Regions from separate parts of the Pseudalkalibacillus nanhaiensis genome, predicted to be linked through region 2. Evidence: riboswitches for the same ligand, from Rfam matches in the RefSeq annotation. Region 2 holds a riboswitch; each other region holds the start of a gene.
The links. A riboswitch is a leader RNA that binds a small molecule or an ion and turns the genes downstream of it on or off. The one in region 2 is predicted to bind S-adenosylmethionine.

Region 1 (5,999 bases), 1.8 Mb from region 2:
ATACGCGATGAAGATCTCCCTTCGTCACTGGTCCAGCGTTTAAAGGCTCTAAGAGGAGGCCGGCATTAATCATACCTATTTCGGTGTTACACCATTCCCGAATTGCTTCCGAAAGTAAGGATGTAAATGAGGATTTCTTAAACCACTCTAAGTCGAGGGGCTCTTCAAGAACGGTTACGACTTCTTGTAACTGATGTCGAGCAGCTTCCTTTAATTGATGGAGGTGCCGTTCGCTTTCTTCATCAGGTATCTGATTCCGGATGTCGATTACTTTCGCATTCACATGGTGGATTTTCTTTTCATCCTCCTTCCAATCAATTTCCATATGTCCGACGTAAAAACCAAATTTTCCGGCTTGCCCGATCGTGATGCCTTTCGATGATCGGATCCCATCGGGTAAGACATGATGCGTATGTGAACCGAGGATGATATCCAGCTCATCCACCTCTTCAGCAAGCTGTTTGTCCGCTTCAAGACCGAGGTGAGACAAGAGAATAAGGATATCAACCTGATCCCGGATTATTTCCGCAAACTCTTTAATCGTATCGTAAGGATCAAGAACGTCCCAATCCAACAGTTCATAATAAGCCTTGAAAGGAGCCGTTGCAGCAATGACTCCTATTTTCAAACCGTTTGGTAGCGTATGAATGTCATATGGCTTAGCCCAGTGCGGACGTTCACCGAATTTATCCTTCAGATTCCCGAGCACCACTTGGAAATTTGCATCCTTATATAGAGCATCCAGCTGAGCTTTTGAAAAAGTGATTCCTTCATTATTTCCGATCGTTGCGTTCAAAAATCCGGCCTCATTCATGAGCTGAACATTCCCCTGGCCTTCCGTCCCTTCTGTCAAAGGATGGACGCGATCCGCATGATCTCCAATATCAAATCGGATGACATGCTCACCGTTTTGATTATGGATCTGTTGCCGTTCCTTCAGAAAGCTCATGATTTTCGGCCACTGTTCGAGGTGGCTATGTAAGTCATTTGTATGATACAGATGGAGCTTTACGTTGCTCAATGTATCATCTCCTTTGATGGTTCTTTAAAGTATTTTTGACGTAAAGATGTAAGACTCATTTAGAAGAGATCAAGCTGTCTCGGAGCAAGTCCTTCATAATCAATGCCTAATAGCTCAATCATCTGTTTTGCATTGTCAGCTGCATCTCCACCTGAATTATTGTTGAAAAGGACCGTTAAATCATGCCCCGGTTTATGGAGGTTGAGAAGCTTTTCCTTCCATTCTATGAGTTCATCTTCAGAATAACGATAAAGATATCGAACATCTCGCCAATCCTGGTTGTTTCTGCCTTTCTTTTGCCAGCCGTGCACATTTCGACCATGGAATCGGATCAATGTTTTTTCCGGGTGAGTAGGTTCAAGTACTGTTGGAACAGACCCTGTACCAGCTTGTGGTTCATCACAAATACTATGGATCCAGCCCTCTTCCTTCATGAATTCAAGTGTCCGATCTTTGAAGGATGGGTGGAACCAGGACTGATGACGGAATTCCAAGGCAACTGGAATATCGCCCATCTTTTCCTTGGCGTCCCTTAAATGTTCAACATTTTCACGGTTGCAGTCAAACCAGGGAGGATATTGGAACAGCACCATCTTCAGTTTCCCAGCATCCTGAAGAGGTTTAATAGACGTTTTGAAAAGCTCGAACATTTCTTCAGGCCTCTCAAACGGAATGTCCCCTCTCGTATGCCCTGTCATTCCTTGATACGCCTTCACAACAAAAGAAAAACGCTCAGGAGTATCCTTCACCCACTTCTGATAATTCTTAACCGGTTGAATAGCATAAAAGGACGAATCGACCTCTACAGTCGGAAAGAAGCTGCTATATGTTTTCAGTTTATCTGTCGCTCTGATATCAGGTGGGTATAGCGAGTCGTGATCGCCCCAACCCGTCACTCCGATCTCAATCATACACACGTACCTCTCATATTTTAATTCGTTACTTTTATTTTGAGTTGTCCACACAAAAAGTGCAAGTATTTGAATGGTAAGAGGGTCTTTCAATAGCAATATAAAAAGAGCTCTTATTGATTAAGAGCTCTTTCTCACCCTAAGTTACCGAACGCAGCCATGCTTAGGGATATCAAGATGACGATTCCTGTTGCAAGAATCAGGTATTGAATACGTAACATACTTTCCCTAGCCCTTCGTGTTCATATTTACTATATACACGATTCGGCCAGCTGAACCTCTGCGTAAGGGTCATTTATAAAATTCATTAGATTCCACAAGCGGCAGAACCATTCTTTTGAAAATACTTCTGATGATATTCCTCTGCTTCATAGAAATTAGAAGCTGGATTTACTTCTGTCACGATCGGAAGCTTGTAAACTTCTGCTTCGACCAGCGATTTGATTTTCGCTTCCGCTTCGCATTTCTGAGCTTCATCCGTGTAAAAGATCACCGAACGATATTGATGGCCAATATCGATCCCTTGACGATTCACAGTTGTAGGGTCATGGATCTCAAACAGTTTGTTCAGTAATTCTCGATAGGTGATGATGTTAGGGGCGAATTCGATCTTAATCACTTCCGCATGTCCCGTGCCTCCAGCTTTTACTTGTTCATAAGTCGGGTTTTCTACAAGTCCGCCAGAATACCCTACTCGCGTAGAGATCACTCCTTCAATTTGTTCAAAAAATGCTTCCACTCCCCAAAAGCATCCTGCACCAAATAGCGCTGTTGCCATTACTCATCTTTCCTTTCAAAATAACGAAACTTCTATCGAGAGTTTATTGGTTCGTACCCAAAATAAGAACCCTTTTCTTATCCAGTAAGAAAAGGGTTCGTTAGTATCATAAACGATCCTCTCATCTTCTAGGATAGTTGACTATCCTACAGGAATTGGCACCGTTCTCCTCAATCACAAGATTGATTCGATGGTTGCCGGGCATCAAAGGGCCAGTCCCTCCGCCTCTCTGGATAAGAAGTTTTCATTATTCATTTGAATTTGATTTAATTAGAATCTTACTACGTTTCGATAACGTTGTAAAGGATTTTTTCTCGTAAAATTATAGCGTTAAATTAGCTTGTTTCAGTAGTACATTTATTTTATGAACAGAGGTGGTTATGTGTGATTTTTCTAAGTAGAATTTCCACAAAAAATATATTCGTCCCTCATTTAACTTTTTTCTAAATTTTGGGGACGTTAAAGCCTCTTTAAGATCCATCATTTTCCGCTTTTCTCAATTTCGAGGACGTTAGAACCTCTTTAACGTCCTCCATTATACTTTTTTCTCAATTTAGGGGACCTAATGTAAACTCTCCTCCTCTTACATATAAAAAAACCCTGGCATTATCCATGCCAGGGCTTATCAACATTGTTATCCGATTGAGCCTTCCATTTCGAACTTGATCAGTCGGTTCATTTCGACTGCGTATTCCATTGGAAGTTCTTTTGTGAATGGCTCGATGAAGCCCATTACGATCATTTCTGTTGCTTCTTCTTCAGAAATTCCACGGCTCATGAGATAGAAGAGCTGCTCTTCCGATACCTTCGAAACCTTCGCCTCGTGCTCAAGGGAAATGTTTTCGTTCAGGATCTCATTGTATGGAATCGTGTCAGAAGTCGACTCGTTATCCATGATCAGCGTATCACACTCAACGTTCGAGCGAGCACCTTGTGCTTTGCGTCCGAAGTGTACGATACCGCGGTATGTTACTTTACCGCCGCCTTTGGAAATGGACTTCGATACGATCGTGGATGACGTATTCGGAGCCAAGTGAATCATTTTCGCACCAGCATCCTGGTGTTGACCTTTACCAGCGAGTGCGATGGACAACGTCAGACCACGTGCACCTTCACCTTTCAAGATGACTGCAGGGTATTTCATTGTCAGCTTGGAACCAATGTTACCATCGATCCATTCCATCGTTGCGTTCTCTTCAGCTACAGCACGCTTTGTAACAAGGTTGAATACGTTGTTTGCCCAGTTTTGGATCGTTGTGTAACGGCAATATGCGTTTTTCTTAACAACAATCTCAACGACTGCACTGTGAAGTGAGTTCGTTGTATAAACCGGTGCCGTACAACCTTCAACATAGTGTACAGATGAATCTTCGTCTGCAATGATCAATGTACGCTCGAATTGACCCATGTTTTCAGAGTTGATTCGGAAGTACGCTTGAAGTGGTGTCTCACATTTTACACCTTTAGGTACGTAAATGAAGGATCCACCAGACCATACTGCAGAGTTCAATGCTGAGAACTTGTTATCAGATGGAGGAATCGTTTTACCGAAATGCTCTCTGAAAAGATCTTCGTTCTCTTTAAGAGCTGTATCCGTATCTTTAAAGATGATTCCCATGTTTTCAAGGTCTTCTTGCATGTTGTGGTATACGACCTCAGATTCATACTGAGCGGATACACCAGCAAGATATTTCTGCTCTGCTTCAGGGATACCGAGCTTATCAAACGTACGCTTGATTTCTTCAGGTACCTCATCCCATGAGCGCTCAGACTTCTCAGACGGTTTTACATAGTAAGTGATGTCATCGAAGTTCAATTCTTTCAAGTCTCCGCCCCATTGAGGCATTGGCATTTTATAGAACTGTTCAAGTGATTTCAAACGGAAATCGAGCATCCATTGTGGCTCGTCTTTCATACGTGAAATTTCACGAACGATTTCTTCCGTCAATCCGCGCTTGGATCTAAAGATCGAAACGTCTTTGTCTTTAAAACCATATTTATATTCGCCGATCTCTGGCATTTTCTTAGCCATCGTTCAATCCCTCCTTAAAGGATACATACATCCAGAGCCAGTTGTGTACGTTGTGTCTATACCTCTATTGTAAGGGGCATAGGAACAAATAACAACCAGAGTTCCTTATTCCTCTTCGTTCTCTTTCTGTTCAACACTCTTCTCCAGTGCCTTCCATGCAAGAGTTGCACATTTGATACGTGCAGGGAATTTCGATACGCCTTGAAGAGCTTCCAGATCGCCAAGATCCAAGTCGCCTTCATCATAATCGTTTCCGAGCATCATCTCAGAGAAGATTTTTGAAATTTCAAGTGCTTCGTCAACCGGAAGTCCTTTGATGGTTTCTGTCATCATCGATGCAGAAGCGAGGCTGATGGAACAGCCTTCCCCTTCAAACTTCGCATCCTTGATTTTTCCGTCCTCCACTTGCATGGATACTTGGATCCGGTCTCCACATGTCGGGTTGTTCAAGTTGAACGTCAGAGCGCCATCATCTTCAAGCTCCCCTCGGTTACGAGGGTTCTTATAATGGTCCATGATGACCTGACGATATAGCTGATCTAGATTAGAAGACATGACCAAAATACTCCTTTGTTGTCTTTAGTCCATCGACCAGAGCGTCTACATCTTCTTTCGTATTATAAAGATAAAAGCTAGCTCTAGCAGTCGCTGTAACATCAAGCCATTTCATTAATGGTTGGGCACAGTGATGTCCTGCACGTACGGCAATCCCTTCCGCATCAAGTACGGTCGCAACATCGTGTGGATGGACATCATCAATGTTGAATGTAACCAGCCCTGCACGATTCTTCGGCCCGTATATTTTCAAGCCTTCAACAGCTGACATACGTTCCATCGCATAGGTGACCAGTTCATGCTCCATCTTCTCGATTTCAGTGCGGCCAACCTGTTCCAAGAAATCGATGGCAGCACCCATGCCGATTGCACCTGCAATGATAGGCGTACCTCCTTCAAACTTCCAAGGAAGGTCCTTCCACGTCGATTCATACAAGCCGACGAAGTCAATCATCTCACCGCCGAATTCGACTGGTTCCATTTTTTCAAGAAGCTTCTTTTTGCCATAAAGTGCACCGATTCCAGTCGGTCCGCACATTTTATGAGCAGAAAAGACGTAGAAATCACAATCAAGTTCACGTACATCCACAGCCATATGAGGAGCAGCCTGTGCTCCGTCAACAACCATGACAGCACCGTTGCGGTGAGCGATTTCTGTGATCTCTTTGATTGGATTAATCGTACCTAGAACATTTGATACGT
Region 2 (5,999 bases):
TCAGGATCCTGAGGATCAACAAAGTGTGTTTTGATCCCGTGCTTCGGTAATGTTGTTGCGAACAAATTGTAAGTTCCACCATACAGCGTTGAGGCGGATACAATTTCATCACCCGCTTCAGCAATGTTGAAGATGGCAGTCGAAATTGCGGCCATTCCGCTCGCTAACGCCAACGCACCGATTCCTCCCTCAAGCTGAGCAACCCGCTCTTCAACTGTGGTCACTGTCGGATTATGGATCCGTGAATAAATGTAGCCTTCTTCTTTCAAGGCAAAAAGGTCTGCTGCATGATCCGTATTCTCGAACTTATAAGCGTTGGATTGATAAATCGGCAATGCTCTTGCTCCTGTCACCGGGTCAGCCTTCAAACCACCATGTACACTGATTGTTTCTAAGCGATACTTCTTTTCTTCACTCATTCCATTCACTCCTCAACCGTTATACTTGTTTTTCCTGGACCAATGCATCAAGTTCAGTCAATTTCTCTTTGACAATCCATCCCCACTTCTCAAACTCGACGAGAAAACCGTCATGACCATACTTAGACTCCACTTCGTAATACCCGGCAATCCCACCCTCATGCTGGATCGCAGTTAAGAAGGCCCCCAGCACATCTGGCGGATAGACGAGGTCTCGGGTAAAACCGATGCCGTACACTGGAACCTGATAACCATGAATGACTTGCTCAAGACCTCCTCTTCCCCTTCCGATATCATGTGAATTCATCACGTCTAGTAGCGTCAAATAGCTTTCCTTGTTGAACCGATCGTTCAATTTCGCACCCTGGTAGGTTAAATACGACTCAACCTCAAACGTGTCATGATCTTCTCCATGAGCTTGTTTATTGCGGCCAAAGCGTTCATTGAACAAACAATCCGATCGATAAGTCATCATCCCGATCATCCGGGCAATGCTCAGCCCTTGATCTCCCGCATGCAGGATGGCCTGTTTGGCTATATGATTGAATGCAATCCCGTAATCACTAAACGTCGGTGTCACGGCAATCGGAAACAGGGCTTCTATAAAATCCGGATACATAAGTCCCCATTCAAGCACTTGCATACCACCGAGTGAACCACCAATTACAGCTTTCAATCGATTGAATCCAAGTATCTTCAGACCGACATATTGCGCTTCAACCAGATCCCTGATCGTTAATCGCGGAAAATGAACACCGTATGGCTCCACTTTTTCAGGGTCTATGCCCTGTGGACCTGTCGAACCATTGCAACCTCCTAGTACGTTGAACGTAACAACCTGATAATCGTTCGTATCGATGTAGCCACCTTTCCCAATCAATCCACGCCACCAACCAGGTTCATCCGGAGTTCCAATCGTCCTATGATGGCCAGTCAAAGCATGGCAAACAAGAATAGCCGGAGCATCTGGAGGACCACACCTTTCATAGGCCAACTCCGCTTCGCTCAACGTTTCACCCGATTCCAGAGTGAAGTTTGGTATTGTAACCGTTCCCGTTTTGTAACATGGTTGATGACTCACGATTTCGTCCTCCTTTCTTTTCAAGAACGCAAAAAGCCTCTCTGTAAAGACAGAGAGGCAAAATAAACGAATTTGTCTCTCTCATCTTCCAAAGCGCATTTTACGCTTTGCAGGATTTGGCACCATTTCAAACCTACGTTTGACGGTTGCCGGGCTTCATCGGGCCAGTCCCTCAGCCACTCTTGATAAGAGCTTGCATTTAAATCTTCAGTTTTTAAATTATCTGAATCTTAGCACGGTAAAGTGATGCTGTCAACATCTTTTCTTTTGTTCGGGTTTAGAACGACACAAGCAGAGCGAATCGAGCTCATTTCGGTGCCTGACAGTGTTTCTTTACCCTCAAAATAGGTTTTCCGTGTTTTTAGAACACATAAAACACATTTCTTTACCCTCAAAACGGGTTTTCCGTGTTTTCAGGGCACATAAAACGCATTTCTTTACCCCATAAGCGGGTTTTCCGCATTTTCAGGGCATATAAAACGCATTTCTTTACCCCAAAAGCGGGTTTTCCGCGTTTTCAGGGCACATAAAACGCATTTCTTTACCCTCAAATCGGGTTTTCCGTGTTTTCAGGGCACATAAAACGCATTTCTTTACCCTCAAATCGGGTTTTCCGTGTTTTCAGGGCACATAAAACACATTTCTTTACCCTCAAATCGGATTTTCCGTGTTTTCAGGGCACATAAAACACATTTCTTTACCCTCAAATCGGGTTTTCCGTGTTTTCAGGGCATATAAAACGCATTTCTTTACCCTCAAAACGGTTTTATCATAGCGTTTTTCTACTGTATGTGATCCTCTTACAAATGTGACTACGTTTTACGAGGAGACCTTCGTTTCTTTTTCCCTGAATGACAAAATCGCATTCATGACCTAGCGGATCATCCACAGGCCTAACACATAAACATCAGAAGGTAAAAGAACGTGCTTCATTAGGAAGACTACCTCTGAAAGTATTATTTCGCCTGAAGCGGCTTTGAAGCTTCGACTCTATCAGCGTAACGTAATGTTGTTATGAACCCATCAAGCACTTTATTGCTATATTGGAAGCCTTTATTTTGATAGAATTCTAGCGCTTTGTCATTACCATTCGACACAAAGACGAAATAATCTTCAACATGAGGGAAACCCTTCAGCCATTCCATCGACATGTTAAAAAGGACCGATCCGATTCCTTGCCCGCGATACCCGTCTTCTATGTAAAAGTTGCTCAGGCATCCGACATCATCATTACGGACGGTTGAAAGGTCAAAGAACGTTGCAAACTCGTTATCATAGTTTTCTTTTGGAGCGATGTTGGAATAAACGTAGGCCACGATCTTATCGTCCGCTTTCGCCACCACGGTAAAATTATGTGTTGAGCTTTTTACAGAAGAGAGCATACGTGTATCAAAATTCATATCATCAAACAACTCCGGCCTATAATGGGCAAGGGATTTCTGATACGCCATCAGCTTGTTGCATACTTCCCTGCAGCATTCTACATCTTCATCTTTTACGATCTCATACGTTATTTCCACATTCTTCACTCCTCTTCCTTTATCAATCGTAAGCAGGTTAATTTAAGTATAGAGTTGTGCCATTTTAGAGTAAAGTGTATTGGAAAATAAAAAAGTCAGCGATGGGGCAAGCCCATTGCTGACCTCAACTGGATTCAGTTCCCTTCTTTACTCGTATCGAACCCTCCAGGTTTTTCCCCTTCAACACCATGACCGATCGTACTTTCATTAAAGGTTTCAAACGTCACTTCTTCGCTATCTTCTACATTGATATGAAAGAGTGAGGGATCAACACCTTCGTTCAATCTCACTTCATCTGCTTTCATAAAATAGGCGACTTCACCATTCTCCTTATAGAATTCTGCATCAAGTAGTGCACCCGTTTCTTTAGAGACCGTCATCTTGAAGGGACCAAAAGAGCCATTGTATTCAGGTACGTCTCCTTCGATTTCGTAAACTGGCATACCGAATTTCGTATTTTCCTGATAACTCCAGTGGTCATAGTTATCTAACAACAGTACAAACCATTCGCTGCTTATCACATGGCCACCCATATTGAGATATTGATGTTGAGTAGCTAAATTGTCCTCAGCTGATTTCGTTGTAACCAGCTTCTTTTCAGGGAGTTGCAAAACGACCTGATCATCCTTAAGTAAAGAAATCTGCTTCTCAAGAACTTTTTCATCCTTTGTGATCTCGATACTTGTAAGGTTTTTATTTCGTTCAAAATCCACCTGGAAGTTCACGTTCGTCACAGTTCCATCAGGGTGGGAAGAATACGAATAGGACCCTTGAGCGTTGTCGATATGATCCCAGGAAAAGAACATCTTTTTCACAATCTCGAACTGATCTGGATTCTCTTGGGCAAGTTTTTCACTGTCCGGCGCTGAAAACAGATCATCCTCATTCTTTAACGGATCCCGATGTTCAGCTTCACTGCTTTCTGTTTGAAAGGAAGCAGAAACTTGCTCACCCGTTTGGCTCGCATTAAAGAAACCGATCTGATCAGCTGAATAATACAATGCACCGAAAACCAATGCACATGAAACCATACCACTCAATACGAGATTAAATTTACGTTTGTAGTTTGGTATCGAGAAGCGATCTTCCTCCCTCCCTTTTATCGATTGGAATACTTGCTCCTTATGTTTTTCGTCAAAACGGATTTCCTTCAAGTTGGAACGATTCATTTTTTCTTTTAGATTTTTCAATTTATCTTCCATACCGTTCTCCTCCGTCCAGCATTTTTTTCAACTGCAACCTTCCACGATACAATCTTGATTTGACTGTATTTTGATTGAGCTTTAACAGTTGCGCTACTTCTTCAGTACTTAACTCCTCGTAGTAATGGAGGATGATCACTTCACGAAGCTTGACCGGCAAGGCCAATACTTTTTCTGAAATCATCCTGCTTTCTTCGTCGACAACGATTTCAATTTCTGTTGATCGGTGAGGGCGTAGCCACTTTGGACTGATTATGTCCGTAAAAAACAAATTTCGATAAGACCAGCTTTTCAATGCATCCTTACACGTATTCACGGTAATCCGATACAGCCATGTCCGATAAGAGGATTCTTCCCGGAATGTATCCAGCTTTTCATAGCATTTAATGAAAACATCCTGGGCAATATCTTCAGCCATTTGCTTTTGCTTCGTATATGTATAGGCGAGTCGAACAATTGAATCCCCATACTCATCCATCAGCCAGTTCAACCGATCTTCACGCGACATGAATTCGGAAGGTTTCTTCTTGATCATCCAGCCCCTCCTCTCTTTGATTTAGTGATTAGACGACGAACGGTCACAAGCGGTTTTGTTTTTTATCATTTTTCTTCTATAAAAAAAAAACTGTAAACGAGTACCGCTTACAGTTCAGTCCATTTTTTCGCAAAAATATCCTAATCCAGTTTTTCCAAAACTCTAGCGTTCACATGAAATAACGTGCTACTTGTTGTCTTCCGTTTTCTGACTCCAAATTTCATACCAGAACATACTTATACCGACGCACATGAGTGAAACGCTTAAGATATAAGGGAACCATCCCGTTATTTCACTTAGTATGAATCCAAACCGTCCTGGCGCATCCCATGCTCCTATATTTGGCGAAATGGTTGCGATGGCATGGTGCATGATGCCGAACAATATAATCCCTGATATAAATGACACACTTGCTATAATCTTAAAACTCACTTTGTCCAACAAAATCCCCCTCAACTTCTTACTCTTTTTTCTATATTTTAACATTATCTAGCAATAAAAAGCATCCGAACTTTTCGGATGCTTCTCTCAATCTATTAATCTATTATCCAGGTTGAACGCTCAACATCGCCGGAGAATCGATGAGTTTCACAATTTCGCGCTTCGGACAGCTCTCTGTGGATGCCAGATACTCGTCCATCCGTTGAAAAATCTGTTTCCTTCGCCATTCATTCTCAAGCACCCCTGAAATCGTCGTTTCACACTCGCCTTCTTCGATTGGAATAATGAGCTGCTTTTCACTTAAGCCTTTTAAATTATATTGCTCCTGACCAGGCAGAGCCGAGTGTACGAAAATCAGCAGCCTCTTTTTCAGCGCTTCACTGATTGTGATTCCTCCAGGCTTTGTGATGATAGCATCCGCTTGTTCGTAGAGGTGGTTCATTTCCGCCCTGCTCTCAATATACGGACGTGGTTCAATATGTGGCACATTCCACGATTTAAGTTCATTGAACAGCTTATCATTCTTTCCGCAAAGCACTGTGTATCGGTACTTGGAATCAGACTTGATTGATTCCAGGTACTCGATCATATTCCCGACACCGCTGCTCCCGCCAGCTACAAGGATGTGTTTCTTTGGTGATAAATGACGTGCTGTATAGGACACGATATCCTCACTGGTCGGTATTCCTGTAACCGCAATTTGGTCCTCCGCTACTTGATGGTTGTCCATCAATTCTTTCTTCATCATTTCATCATTGACCAGATGAAGATCGATCTGTTCTTTACCCCAGATCCCATTGA
Region 3 (5,999 bases), 1.6 Mb from region 2:
GGAAAGGAAGCTGTACGAGCATGATAAACGGTATGAAACCTGGTACATCGAAGACGACCATCATTTCACCCCTGAAAAGAAGCTTCAAGTAACCCGGGATCTGTGCAGCTGGATGAAAAAACAACGATAAATGGAGCATGACAAAAAGAAGCGACCCAAATTTGGGTCGCTTCTTGCATTTTCGATTATACGAGTGGTCCAGCCTTTTTGATTTCTTCGCTAACATTCGGGAACTTGTTGAAGTTTTCTTTGAACTTCAATGCGAGTTCTTTCGCTTTTTCGTCATAAGCATTCTGATCTGTCCATGTTTTTCTCGGTTGAAGGACTTCACCAGGGACACCCGGACAACGAGTCGGAATATGCAATCCGAAGAATGGATCCTTCACCGTTTCCGTAGAGCGTAGCTCCCCTTCAAGAGCAGCCTGGACCATTGCACGCGTGTAGGATAAATTCATACGTTTACCCACACCATACTCACCGCCAGACCAGCCAGTGTTCACGAGATAAACGTCGACATCATGCTGGGCGATCTTTTCACCAAGCATTTTTGCATAACGTTCAGCATGCAGCGGAAGGAATGGTGAACCGAAGCATGTTGAGAATGTTGCCTGCGGGCTTGTGACGCCTCGCTCCGTACCTGCAAGCTTACTTGTATATCCAGATAGGAAGTGGTACATTGCTTGTTCCTTCGTAAGTTTGCTGATTGGAGGAAGGACACCGAAAGCATCTGCAGTCAAGAAAATAATCGTGTTCGGGTTTCCTGCCACACTCGGCATGATTACATTTGGAATCGCATCAATCGGATAAGCGGCACGGGTATTCTCCGTCAAAGTCGTATTATCATAATCAACGACTCTCGTTTCTTCATCTGATACGACGTTCTCGAGAACAGTGCCGAATTTGATTGCATTCCAGATTTGTGGTTCTTTTTCTTTAGAGAGGTTGATGCACTTAGCATAGCAGCCGCCTTCAATGTTGAAGACACCGTTGTTTGCCCAACCGTGTTCGTCGTCACCGATCAGACGTCGGTTAGGATCAGCAGAAAGTGTCGTTTTACCTGTTCCGCTTAAACCGAAGAATAAAGCCACATCGCCTTCTTGCCCGACATTAGCTGAACAGTGCATGGATAGGATGTCTTTTTCAGGCAGGATGTAGTTCATGACTGAAAAGATTGACTTCTTGATTTCTCCAGCATATTCTGTACCACCGATCAAGACGACACGCTTTTCGAATGAGATGATGATGAAGGTTTCTGAGTTTGTTCCATCAACAGCCGGATCAGCCTGGAATCCTGGTGCAGAAATGACCTGGAATTCTGGTGTGAAGCCATTTAAATCGCTTTCATTTGGGCGTATGAAAAGCTGTCTGGCAAAAAGGTTGTGCCAAGCGTATTCGTTGATGACTTGTAAAGGAAGCTGGTATGCCTTATCTGCTCCCGCAAATCCTTCAAATACGAAAGTCTCATCCTTTTTTGTTAAGTATTCGATCACTTTTTTATATAAATTATTGAATTTCTCTTCTTCAATCGGTTGATTGACAGATCCCCAGTCAATCTTATCTTTTACTGAAGGTTCCATGACGATATATTTGTCTTTCGGGGAACGTCCTGTATATTTTCCTGTCTCAACTTGGAGAGCACCAGTTGAGGATAGGACACCTTCTCCACGAAAGATCGCTTTTTCGACCAATGTTGGTGTAGGTAAGTTCTTATGAGTTGTAGATTTACTTATAAGTTCATCAGTTAAAGATGTAAATTGTGCCGTATTCATGTAAACCCATCCTTTTCAAGATAATATTTAATAATTCCAAGACATCCATTATCGTCTGAATTAGTATAACATATTTATTTTAATAATGTATACTATTTTTCCTTATTTGTGACAAACGAAACATGAAGTCAAATGAAATAGGCGGCCATAGAGGATTTTCTTAAAAGTATTCGGAATTTTCATATTTAATAAGGAAAAAGAATAATCATCTGAAGGGTGTTTGTATGTTCAAATTCGTTGACATAGCAGGTGTACTGCGATATGATATTGCGAGAACGGCTACTCTTATTCCGAGTAGGTGGAGGGACAGGCCCAATGAAACCCAGCAACCGACACCAATAGGTGAAAAGGTGCTAACCTGAAAAATAAGAGGGTGAAAGGTTTACAACGAACCACCTTTCCTCTAAAAAGGGAAAGGTTTTTTTTTCGCAATCAACGAAAATTCGAATACTTTCATCAGTATTAGTGCAACGTAATCCCGGAATGGTAAGAACGAGGGGTGTTTAACCATCCTCGCCGATTGATGAACGTTCTGTCCAAAGTGGACTTTAAACAACTCAAGATATGAGTTCATCCTTCATCCGAATTATAAAATCTTGGGTTTTTATTGCACTTTTCCGTACGGAATGAGTACCGTATCAATTATCAGCGATATTTTTCGTGTATCGCCGAGGAGGTTCCGTAATGTCAAAAAGCAGACGTCTATTTACTTCTGAGTCCGTTACAGAAGGCCATCCGGATAAAATCTGTGACCAGATTTCGGATGCGATCTTGGACGAAATTCTATCAAGTGACCCGAATGCCCGGGTTGCGTGTGAAACATCTGTCAACACAGGTCTTGTCCTTGTTGCAGGTGAAATTACCACTTCTACTTACGTCGATATTCCGAAGATCGTTCGTGAAACGGTAAAAGGAATCGGATATACGCGGGCGAAGTACGGCTTCGACTATGAAACTTGTGCGGTCTTGACATCCATTGATGAACAGTCTGCTGATATCGCACAAGGTGTCAACCAAGCACTCGAAGCTCGTGAAGGAACAATCTCTGATGAAGAGATTGAAGCAATCGGTGCTGGTGACCAAGGGTTGATGTTCGGATTTGCTTGTAACGAAACATCTGAACTCATGCCGTTACCAATTTCTTTATCCCATAAGTTGAGTCGTCGTCTGACTGAGGTACGTAAGAACGAAGTCGTACCATACCTTCGTCCTGACGGAAAGACACAGGTCACTGTTGAATATGATGAAGATGATAAGCCTGTCCGTGTAGATACGGTTGTCATTTCAACTCAACACCATCCAGAAGTGACACTTGAGCAAATCAAACGTGATTTGAAAGAGCATGTTATCAATCCAGTCGTTCCGGCTGAATTGATTGATGAAGATACAAAATACTTCATCAACCCGACTGGCCGTTTCGTTATCGGTGGACCACAAGGGGATGCAGGACTGACTGGACGTAAGATCATCGTTGACACGTACGGCGGATATGCACGTCACGGCGGTGGAGCATTCTCAGGTAAGGATCCGACGAAAGTGGACCGTTCTGCTGCGTATGCTGCTCGTTATGTCGCGAAGAATATCGTAGCTGCTGGTCTTGCTGAGAAGTGTGAAGTTCAATTGGCTTATGCAATCGGTGTAGCTCAGCCTGTATCCATTTCAATCGATACATTCGAGACTGGTACTGTAGCGGAAGCAAGACTTGTTGAGCTTGTTCGAGAGAACTTTGATCTCCGCCCAGCAGGTATTATCAAGATGCTAGATCTACGTCGTCCAATCTACAAGCAGACAGCTGCTTATGGACATTTCGGACGTACAGATATCGACCTTCCATGGGAGCGTACGGACAAAGCAGAAATACTGAAGAACAACGCATAAATGAATGAAATGGCTGTCACCTGAAGGTGGCAGCCATTTTTTTTATTAATGGCTGTTCAAAATCAACAACATTCTTAATGCTAAGGCGAATAATTGTCAGTTTAAGACGTTTTTTTTATTGAATGGCCTTGTTTTTAGGAGAAAACGTGATAAAAACGAGCATTAATTGCCTTGATGAATGTTAGGAAGAGGGTGTACGCGTGATTATCTACAAAAATTTCAAATTTCCTACGAAAATTTGAAATTATCTACGAAAATAAAAAATTATCTACAAAAAACAGAAATTATCTACAAAAACGAATTCATCCACTTATGATGCCGAATGAATTCTCTTTTTGCGTTCAGCGATCTCCATATACTCCTTCGTCAACTTTGCAAAAATGGTATTCCATGATTGACTTAGAGCATATTCACGAGACATCTTCCCAAATCGTTTCAAGATTTTCGGATGCTTCAATAGAAATAAGATTCGATCAATGAAGGCTTGAGAGCGGCCGGGGGTCACGAGATATCCATTCGTGCCATCCTGGATGATGGTTCGCACGCCACCGGAATCTGCACCGATGACAGGGGTACCACAAGCCATGGATTCCAATACGACGTTCCCAAACGTTTCTGTAGGGGAAGGGAAGATGAATAGATCAGATGCACGATAAGCCTGTGAAAGTTCCTCCCCTCTCAAATATCCTGTAAATCGTACATTTGAATAGGAGTGTAACGTTTCCTTCATGACTTCTTCACTCGGTCCCTCGCCGACGATCATCCAACTCACCTGATCCTGCCATTCCTTAGGAAAGGTTCGAATGATGTTGATGAACGTTTCGATGTCTTTCTCAGGCGCTAATCTGCCTACGTAAGTTAGCAAGAGATGAGTCCCCGGAATGTTGTATTTCTTTTTGAATTCATCCGAACAACGACCAGGGTGATAGAGTGCTGTATCGACACCTCGCCCCCAAATCGAAAGCTTGTCGAACCCTTTTTTGGTCAGATGATCAAGTGTGTCATGAGAGGGGACATAAGTCTGATCGAAATTGGAATGGAACCAGTGCAAGTATTTCCATAACCAGTTCGTCGCCCATTGTAAGTGATAATACGAAAGGTAATGATCGAAATTGGTGTGATAGGAAGCAACCATAGGCACGCCATATTTTTTACCGTGATTCATTCCAAAAAGCCCAGTAGAAAACGGAGTAGCGACATGGATTAAATCAGGCTGAAACGCCAACAGTTCTTGGGTAACGCCGCGGTTGTAAGGAAGTGCGACACGGCATTCCTTGTATAAGAGGAAGCGCATGCTTGGCAACGAATGTGTCTGAGAGGCATAAAGGTCCTCAGTGGTACCGGATTTTGGAACGATCACTTTACAGTCAATCCCTTGTCGTTCCCAATAGCTGACCAATCGATGTAACGTGTTAGCAACGCCATTGACTTGCGGGTAATACGTATCAGAAAAGAGTGCGATTTTCATTGTATTTATCCCCCCTGAACATGATTCATAGAATGGAAGAGACGAGCAGCCCACTTCCAATACCTAAAAGCATGCCTGCAAACACATCAGATGGATAATGCAGACCGAGATAGATTCTGGAGATTGCGACAGACAGAGATAACGGGATGAAAAGGACAGCAAAAAGTGGATTCCATAGGACAAGAGGTGTAACGACCGAAAAGATTGCTGTCGTATGGCCAGAAGGAAATGAATGATCCTTCAACAGCTTTGAAATCGTGATCGTATTCGGAAGTACCTGATATGGTCGTTTACGTGGATAGAGCTTTTTACTCACCTGTACTGGGAGGTGGCTGATGGCAAGCGCAAGTAAGCATTGGAAGCCGATCATCCTTAATTCTCCATCGTTCAAGCTCATCAAAAGCAAGCACATCACGATCGATCCTGTTGCACCTCCGGCATGCGTCACTGTCATGAAGTATTTACCGAAGAAGGTATGCTGACACTTATTGTTCACCCAATGAAAAAGTGAGCATTCCCGTTCGTGAAGCCATCCGATTACTCTAGACAACCTGTTTCCCCCTTTGAATCGTGATTTAACAAAATCATAACGTTGAACTATTAGGGGAATGTCAAAACAATGTAAAATCTTTATGGAGATTGGTGGAGTATGGAAATTACACATTTGAAAATAGGGATGATAAAATGTTGAAAGCGGGCATATAGGTACAGAGAAGGAGGGATGCATTGTGTATGAGCAAATTCACCATGTATCATTAGAAGTGAGAAAGCTGAAGAGGGCAAGAGCTTTTTACGAAAAAGTCCTACAATTCGAGATCAGTCCTGAAAGGCCGGACTTCGAGTTTGATGGCATTTGGTATTCGCTAGGAGGAACACAGCTCCAC
Region 4 (5,999 bases), 1.8 Mb from region 2:
CAGGCAGTAAAACCTTATAGATGATTTGCATATCGGTTGCGCCCATAGATTTAGCAGCTTCAATGACACCCTTATCAATTTCACGCAGAGCAATTTCGACCATTCTTGCATAGAAAGGTGCCGCGCCGATAATCAGTGCAGGTAGAGCTGCATTCGCACCAAGCATTGAACCGACTAGCCATGTGGTAAAGGGCACAAGAAGAATAATTAAGATTATAAATGGAATAGACCTGAAAATATTTACGACTGCAGCAACCACTGTTTGAATCGGTTTATTTTGCCATAGACTTCCTTTCTCTGTAAGGAAGAGCAACAGTCCCAAAATGATTCCAAGTATGAATGTTGCACTGACGGAAATGACCGTCATATAAATCGTCTCTAAAGTCGCTTCCCACATATCCTCCCAATCGACATTAGGAAATAGAGTTGTCATGGATCATCACCTCGACTTCCACATCTTGCTGTCTGATGTAGCTTATTGCGTTTTCAAGTTCAGTTGGTTCACCCTCCATTTGGATGAACAGTGTTCCGTATGCCCCTTCTCTCGTATGAGAGATTTTCCCTTGAAGGATGTTGATATTAATTTGAAATTTACGGATCAGGTCGCTGATGAGCGGTTGTTCAGCTTTCCCGCCAACAAAAGTAAGCTTGACCACCCTATGTTGGTCTCCTTTATCAATAAGATGCTGAATCGTCTCATCTGTTTCTTCAGGTTCAGTGACCTGTTTGACGAAATTCTTCGTAATGGATTGCTCAGGGTTCCGGAATACGTCCAGAACAGGTCCTTGTTCAACGACCTTCCCATCTTCCATCACAGCAACCTGATTACAGATTTTACGGATAACATGCATCTCATGTGTGATAAGGACAATTGTCAATCCGAGCTTTTGATTGATATCAACGAGTAAATTCAATATCGAATCCGTTGTTTTCGGATCGAGGGCTGATGTTGCTTCATCACACAGAAGAACATCCGGATTGTTTGCAAGCGCACGAGCGATTCCAACACGTTGCTTTTGGCCCCCACTCAGCTGAGAGGGGTAGGATTCACCGCGGCCATTCAGACCCACCAGGTCAATCAACTCATTCACTAGCTTCTCGCGTTCTTCTTTTTCGACTCCAGCTATTTCTAATGGGAACGCAATGTTTTCATGAACAGTACGGCTCCATAACAGGTTGAAATGCTGAAAAATCATCCCGATGCGTTGACGGGCTGTACGAAGCTCTTTGCTGCTTAAATTGGTTAACGTCTGCCCGTTCATATCGACTGAGCCCTCAGTCGGTCTTTCAAGCATATTCAGCATACGAATCAGCGTACTTTTCCCAGCACCACTATATCCGATAATCCCGAAAATCTCCCCTTTTTCAATGGTGAGGTTTACGCCATCGACAGCATTCACAGCACCATCTTTGGTTTGGAAGACTTTCTTTATGTCTTTAAGCGTAATCATGAGGTCGTTTACAACTCCTTCTTCCCCTTATCTTGTGCAAAATTCCATTCGTATACATGCAAAAAACCTTTCCACTCTGAAAATGAGTAGAAAGGTTAAGGTCATCTCTCCATCTCATCTTCCAAAGCATTGTACTTTGCAGGAATTGGCACCTTCTCAAAACCAAAATCGGTTTGATGGTTGCCGGGCTTCATCGGGCCAGTCCCTCCGCCACTCTTGATAAGATTTTATTTATTTGGGTTGGTCTCTTTAATCCTTTAGCTTATTTAAGCATGAATGCATTGTAGCATGGTTGTTTTTTTAGTGTCAATCCTTTTTTATTACAGTTTTTATAGGAAGTTATGTTACGTTCATTATGAAGATATCAAGAAAAATGGAAACAATAATCATGTAATCATACATGATGGCATAAAGGAGATGTGGCAACGTGACAAAAAGCATGGGATTCAGCTTGAGAAATCTCAAAACTGACGAGATCGTCTCATTGTCCGACTTTGAAGGTAAACCTGTCATCATTCAATTTTGGGTATCCTGGTGCCCTGATTGTATGCGTGAATTACCGTTATTGGAACAATTCTATAAATCGATGAGAACAGATGAAATTGTAATCTTGACCATTCATGTAACGGGGCGGGAAGGTAGCGATGAGCAGAGAGATGCGTTCATTCAGAAGAATGGAATCACGCTCCCAGTTTTGATTGACAATGGCACAGAGGTTTATGATCAATTTGATTGTCACTCTGTACCGACCACGATATTGTTGGATGCTGATCATCAGATGAAAGCACGCTACACAGATAAAGATAAGTTCCAGGACATTTTATATGGCGTCTCTCGACTGCTGGCTGGATAAATAGAATATTGACTCTAACTTCAGAATCAGCCGATAAGAAGCATTCACTTTCAGTTTCCCTTGAAGAATAAGGTCGGACATTTTTGATCTACCGAGAATCAAGGACTCGAAAGATTCAGTGCATCCAAAGATTTCAACAGCTCCAAAAACGTCTGCTCGTTCATCAATGACTTGGCATGAACGCCTCCGAAGACGAATGGCGATGGTTTCCTCGTCCGTTGTCAACGCGACAACGTAATCCTGTATTCTGAAAAAAGGTGATAGATGGGACTGCTTTTCAAACCTCGAAGAAAACAAATCGATAACATGATGGATTCCCATGAGCTCTCCCTCACTTTCACATGTATTCTTCGAGGGGGAAGTAACCATGTCCTGTAAGAAACGTTCGACAGTTTCTCGTCTATAATTCGATAGGAAAATGCAAAAAAGAGGGTGATATCCAATCACCCTCTTCCTATTTATTGACGGTTCTTTAAACGTGAGACTCCTGCAACAAAACCGAGCACCCACAACAGCCTTATGCTACTGAGCTATATGTAAGCGCACACGAACATGTCATGACACTCGCCATGACTTCAGCTAGCTGATTCACTTTGCTTTGTCGATATCTGTGATATAAATTCGCAGGTGTTTTCCGTTCTCATCATCTAATCCATCTTTTAAATCTGAAAGATCCTTGATGTGAATTTTGATTTTCACCTGCAAATCTTCATGGTCATCCTTTTTTTGAGCTGCAGCGTTCGGTTTTTTCGAACTTACATTCCGCTTTTGTTCATCATCATCTTCTTTTTCATTTTGTTCCTCAGCATCGTCTTCATCCTCATGACGCTCTTCTTGATCCTCTGATTCGTCATGATCCTCTCCGCCTTCCTCCTGATCCTCTTGCTCTCGATCGTCTTCAGTCTCTTCTTTCTTAGGTGGAGAGATTTCGGATGTTTCTTTTTTCGGAGTCGTATCTGCTTGATCCTTCAGCTTCGGCATCGAAGGCTCTTTCACATCCTCCTTTTGCGTTTGTGGAGGCTGTGACGTTTCATCCTGGGAATCATCGATGTTTACTTTTGGTAATGCAGATTCTTTAGTATCCGGATCTTGTGATGAAATTTCAGCTGAAAGATTTCGAACTTCTTTTATTGAAAAATTTCGTAGGTCTTCCAATTCTAATGAATCATTGTTTTCAGCAGCATCTTGGTAGACTAGAAATTTACCCATGGATAACCCGAGTTCATTCGCTTTCTTCCTGGAGTCTGGAGTCGCTTCCATAATCGAAATCACGATATTGGTGTTTTGGATGTGCTCAAACGACTTGAATTGTTCAATTTCACCTTGGAGGCGTTTACGCAACTCTGGTGAAACCGATGATTCCTTATAGGAAGAAGCGATCAATAAATCATCAAACTTATCAAAGTATCCGTATTCTTGCAGCAACCCGAATAAATCTTGTGAAAAGTATAATAAGGACGCGTCTTCATACCCGTCTGTCCCTTCAAGAAGTTTCTTGGCATCTTCATTCAAGGCACGGACTTTGACGATGTTCATGTCTTCGTCGACAGCTACTTCAATACTTGGGTTGATGTCAAAGCTGACATAGGCTGCGGCAGAAGCCTTCTGATGTCCGAATGGCAAGCCCCCTGCGAATAATACAAATACAATAATAGCAACTAACGCAAGTGAAAAAGAGGGCAAAAAGACACGATTCGGTCGTAGGGCAGTCTTCACTTCATCAGCTGGACAGATATATTCCTGTCCAACCTCAGGCTGTTCACCTTTTTTCAACCTCACCTGCTCAAAGCTGCCGTCTTTTGTCAAAATCACGGCTTTTCGCCTTGAAACTTTCATGATTAAGCCACGCTTCACTCATTGGTCCCTCCCTTCTTTGTGATCAATCGGAGGGCTCAATGTAAGATTTGAGCGATGTATACCCTCCAATATAGATCAATGCAATTGCTATTATATATTTTCGATTCCGTTCAATTGTTTTACGACTGCAAGAGACCATATTTAATAAATCTTTTATCGGTAGCTGCTTCTTCTCTTTAAGATAGGCAGCCAGCTTTTCATCTTCAGCGAGTAATTGTGCAATTTTCTTGGCATTTTCACGAGCATCGATGTGCTTCGGGCAGTTTTTGCTTAAAACTTTGAAAGTAATGCCATATTCCTTTAACAATTCCCGATATTCTTCAATTTCAAATACACGGTTTTCTACTTGTTGCTGTTGATCATAATGGTGAATAGCAGCTTGTTGTTCTGCATAACTGTCTTCAAGTCTGCCTTCTTCATCAAGTTCTTCAGGCTCGAGAAACACATAACGGTTTTGTCGAGCTTCTTTACGGATGAAATCAATCACCCGTCTTCGGATGACCATATCTGCGAACGTCAAGAAACGGCTTCCTTGTCCTTCTTGATATTGGTTGATCGCTTCATTAAAAGCCGTCAATCCGATACTATATTCATCACGCGATTGATCAATATATTGATTGCATACTTTAGATGTCACTTTCTTAATGAAGGGTTGATAATCCTCCAATAACTCGTTTCGAAGTCTTTCATCTCCACGAGCAATTTGTTTTACTTTATCTTCAATCGTAACGTTTTTCTTGAGTGTTTTATTAAAAGTCGGTTTTACTAATAAGTTCATATTCATTGATGTCATAATTTGTATCCACCTCGCTACGGACAGAGTTTATCTTATTGAGGATTTATTCTGTGAAATTTATGATGTATGCACGAACTCTCAAATGAATGAAGAATTCATAGTTCATTTATATCATTATTTTCGCCGTTTGGAGGATACAATTTGATAACAATGTTACAAGCTCTTTAACAATTGTAACACACTCTTATTAAGACTGATTTGTAAGAATTTTAGGATAGTATTAGAGTGAAAATTCGATAGCCTCTTAACTAACACTACGTATGCGCTTTCAAGATATTCAAAATAAAAACAACCTGAACGACATTTTCCGTCAAAATCAGGTTGTTTTTTGACATAAATAAGGAAGATTTATCCACTACTTTTTTTTGCATTTTGGTGGAATTCTTTGATTTTACTGTAGATATGGTCAACTGAACGGATGGAATACACCTTATCGATAAACCTTCCCTCGTCTATAAAAACGACACAGGGTACACTTGTGATTTCCCAATCTCTCGCGATGGCAGGCATCTGGTTCAGATTACATGCTAGAACTTCACGAGAATCCGAACCCTCTCCGGCTTCCAATGCTACCTCCAGCATTTTCTTGGCCAGCTTACACGTACCGCATAAGGGGGTATAAAAAAATACAATCATTCGTTTACGGTTAAATCGCTTCTGAAGGATTGTTGAATAGGTTGTTTCTTGGATCATGTAGTACTGCGTCCTCCTCATAAGGAAAAGCCCGTCAATCTAGTGGAAACTTGATAAGCTTATCATCATCTTTCTTCGGACTCCCTCTACCATCAGTGTTGTTCGTAATCGTATAAAGGTTTCCATTCCTTATGATAACATCTCTCATCCTGCCAAAGCCATCTTTCCACAATTCATGAGTTCCAGTCTCCAAATCAAAAACTCTGATTTGTTCACCAGCTAGAAAGGCAACATAGATTTTACTCCCATCAATCGCAAGACCTGCCGGTGCCCAGGTTTCATCACCTGAATGGAACAGGGGTGTCTTCATCCCATCCTCTTCCTCATCCCCCTGTATGACTGGCCATCC

Region 1: it holds a riboswitch for S-adenosylmethionine, as region 2 does, so the genes downstream of both, msrA (peptide-methionine (S)-S-oxide reductase MsrA) here and metX (homoserine O-acetyltransferase MetX) in region 2, are expected to answer to the same signal.
Region 3: it holds a riboswitch for S-adenosylmethionine, as region 2 does, so the genes downstream of both, metK (methionine adenosyltransferase) here and metX (homoserine O-acetyltransferase MetX) in region 2, are expected to answer to the same signal.
Region 4: it holds a riboswitch for S-adenosylmethionine, as region 2 does, so the genes downstream of both, V1497_RS15395 (methionine ABC transporter ATP-binding protein) here and metX (homoserine O-acetyltransferase MetX) in region 2, are expected to answer to the same signal.

Annotation. Positions count from the first base shown of each region.
Region 1 is NZ_CP143541.1:2,953,226-2,959,224, forward strand. It holds gene V1497_RS15335 (bifunctional UDP-sugar hydrolase/5'-nucleotidase) at 1-1,021, opposite strand, end outside; gene V1497_RS15340 (DUF72 domain-containing protein) at 1,081-1,932, opposite strand; gene msrA (peptide-methionine (S)-S-oxide reductase MsrA) at 2,240-2,710, opposite strand; SAM riboswitch class I at 2,829-2,950, opposite strand; gene sufB (Fe-S cluster assembly protein SufB) at 3,345-4,742, opposite strand; gene sufU (Fe-S cluster assembly sulfur transfer protein SufU) at 4,848-5,297, opposite strand; gene V1497_RS15360 (cysteine desulfurase) at 5,287-5,999, opposite strand, start outside.
Region 2 is NZ_CP143541.1:1,153,809-1,159,807, reverse strand. It holds gene V1497_RS06050 (O-acetylhomoserine aminocarboxypropyltransferase/cysteine synthase family protein) at 1-419, opposite strand, end outside; gene metX (homoserine O-acetyltransferase MetX) at 439-1,500, opposite strand; SAM riboswitch class I at 1,579-1,692, opposite strand; gene V1497_RS06040 (GNAT family N-acetyltransferase) at 2,457-3,020, opposite strand; gene V1497_RS06035 (hypothetical protein) at 3,155-4,222, opposite strand; gene V1497_RS06030 (sigma-70 family RNA polymerase sigma factor) at 4,212-4,757, opposite strand; gene V1497_RS06025 (hypothetical protein) at 4,944-5,198, opposite strand; gene V1497_RS06020 (MGDG synthase family glycosyltransferase) at 5,302-5,999, opposite strand, start outside.
Region 3 is NZ_CP143541.1:2,781,988-2,787,986, reverse strand. It holds gene V1497_RS14480 (alpha/beta hydrolase family protein) at 1-130, shown strand, start outside; gene pckA (phosphoenolpyruvate carboxykinase (ATP)) at 186-1,769, opposite strand; SAM riboswitch class I at 2,052-2,141, shown strand; gene metK (methionine adenosyltransferase) at 2,454-3,647, shown strand; gene V1497_RS14465 (glycosyltransferase family 1 protein) at 3,958-5,115, opposite strand; gene V1497_RS14460 (phosphatase PAP2 family protein) at 5,141-5,665, opposite strand; gene V1497_RS14455 (VOC family protein) at 5,844-5,999, shown strand, end outside.
Region 4 is NZ_CP143541.1:2,964,576-2,970,574, forward strand. It holds gene V1497_RS15390 (methionine ABC transporter permease) at 1-433, opposite strand, end outside; gene V1497_RS15395 (methionine ABC transporter ATP-binding protein) at 414-1,451, opposite strand; SAM riboswitch class I at 1,563-1,677, opposite strand; gene V1497_RS15400 (TlpA disulfide reductase family protein) at 1,879-2,304, shown strand; gene V1497_RS15405 (hypothetical protein) at 2,272-2,625, opposite strand; gene V1497_RS15410 (anti-sigma factor domain-containing protein) at 2,893-4,158, opposite strand; gene sigI (RNA polymerase sigma-I factor) at 4,184-4,954, opposite strand; gene V1497_RS15420 (thioredoxin family protein) at 5,306-5,650, opposite strand; gene V1497_RS15425 (PQQ-dependent sugar dehydrogenase) at 5,685-5,999, opposite strand, start outside.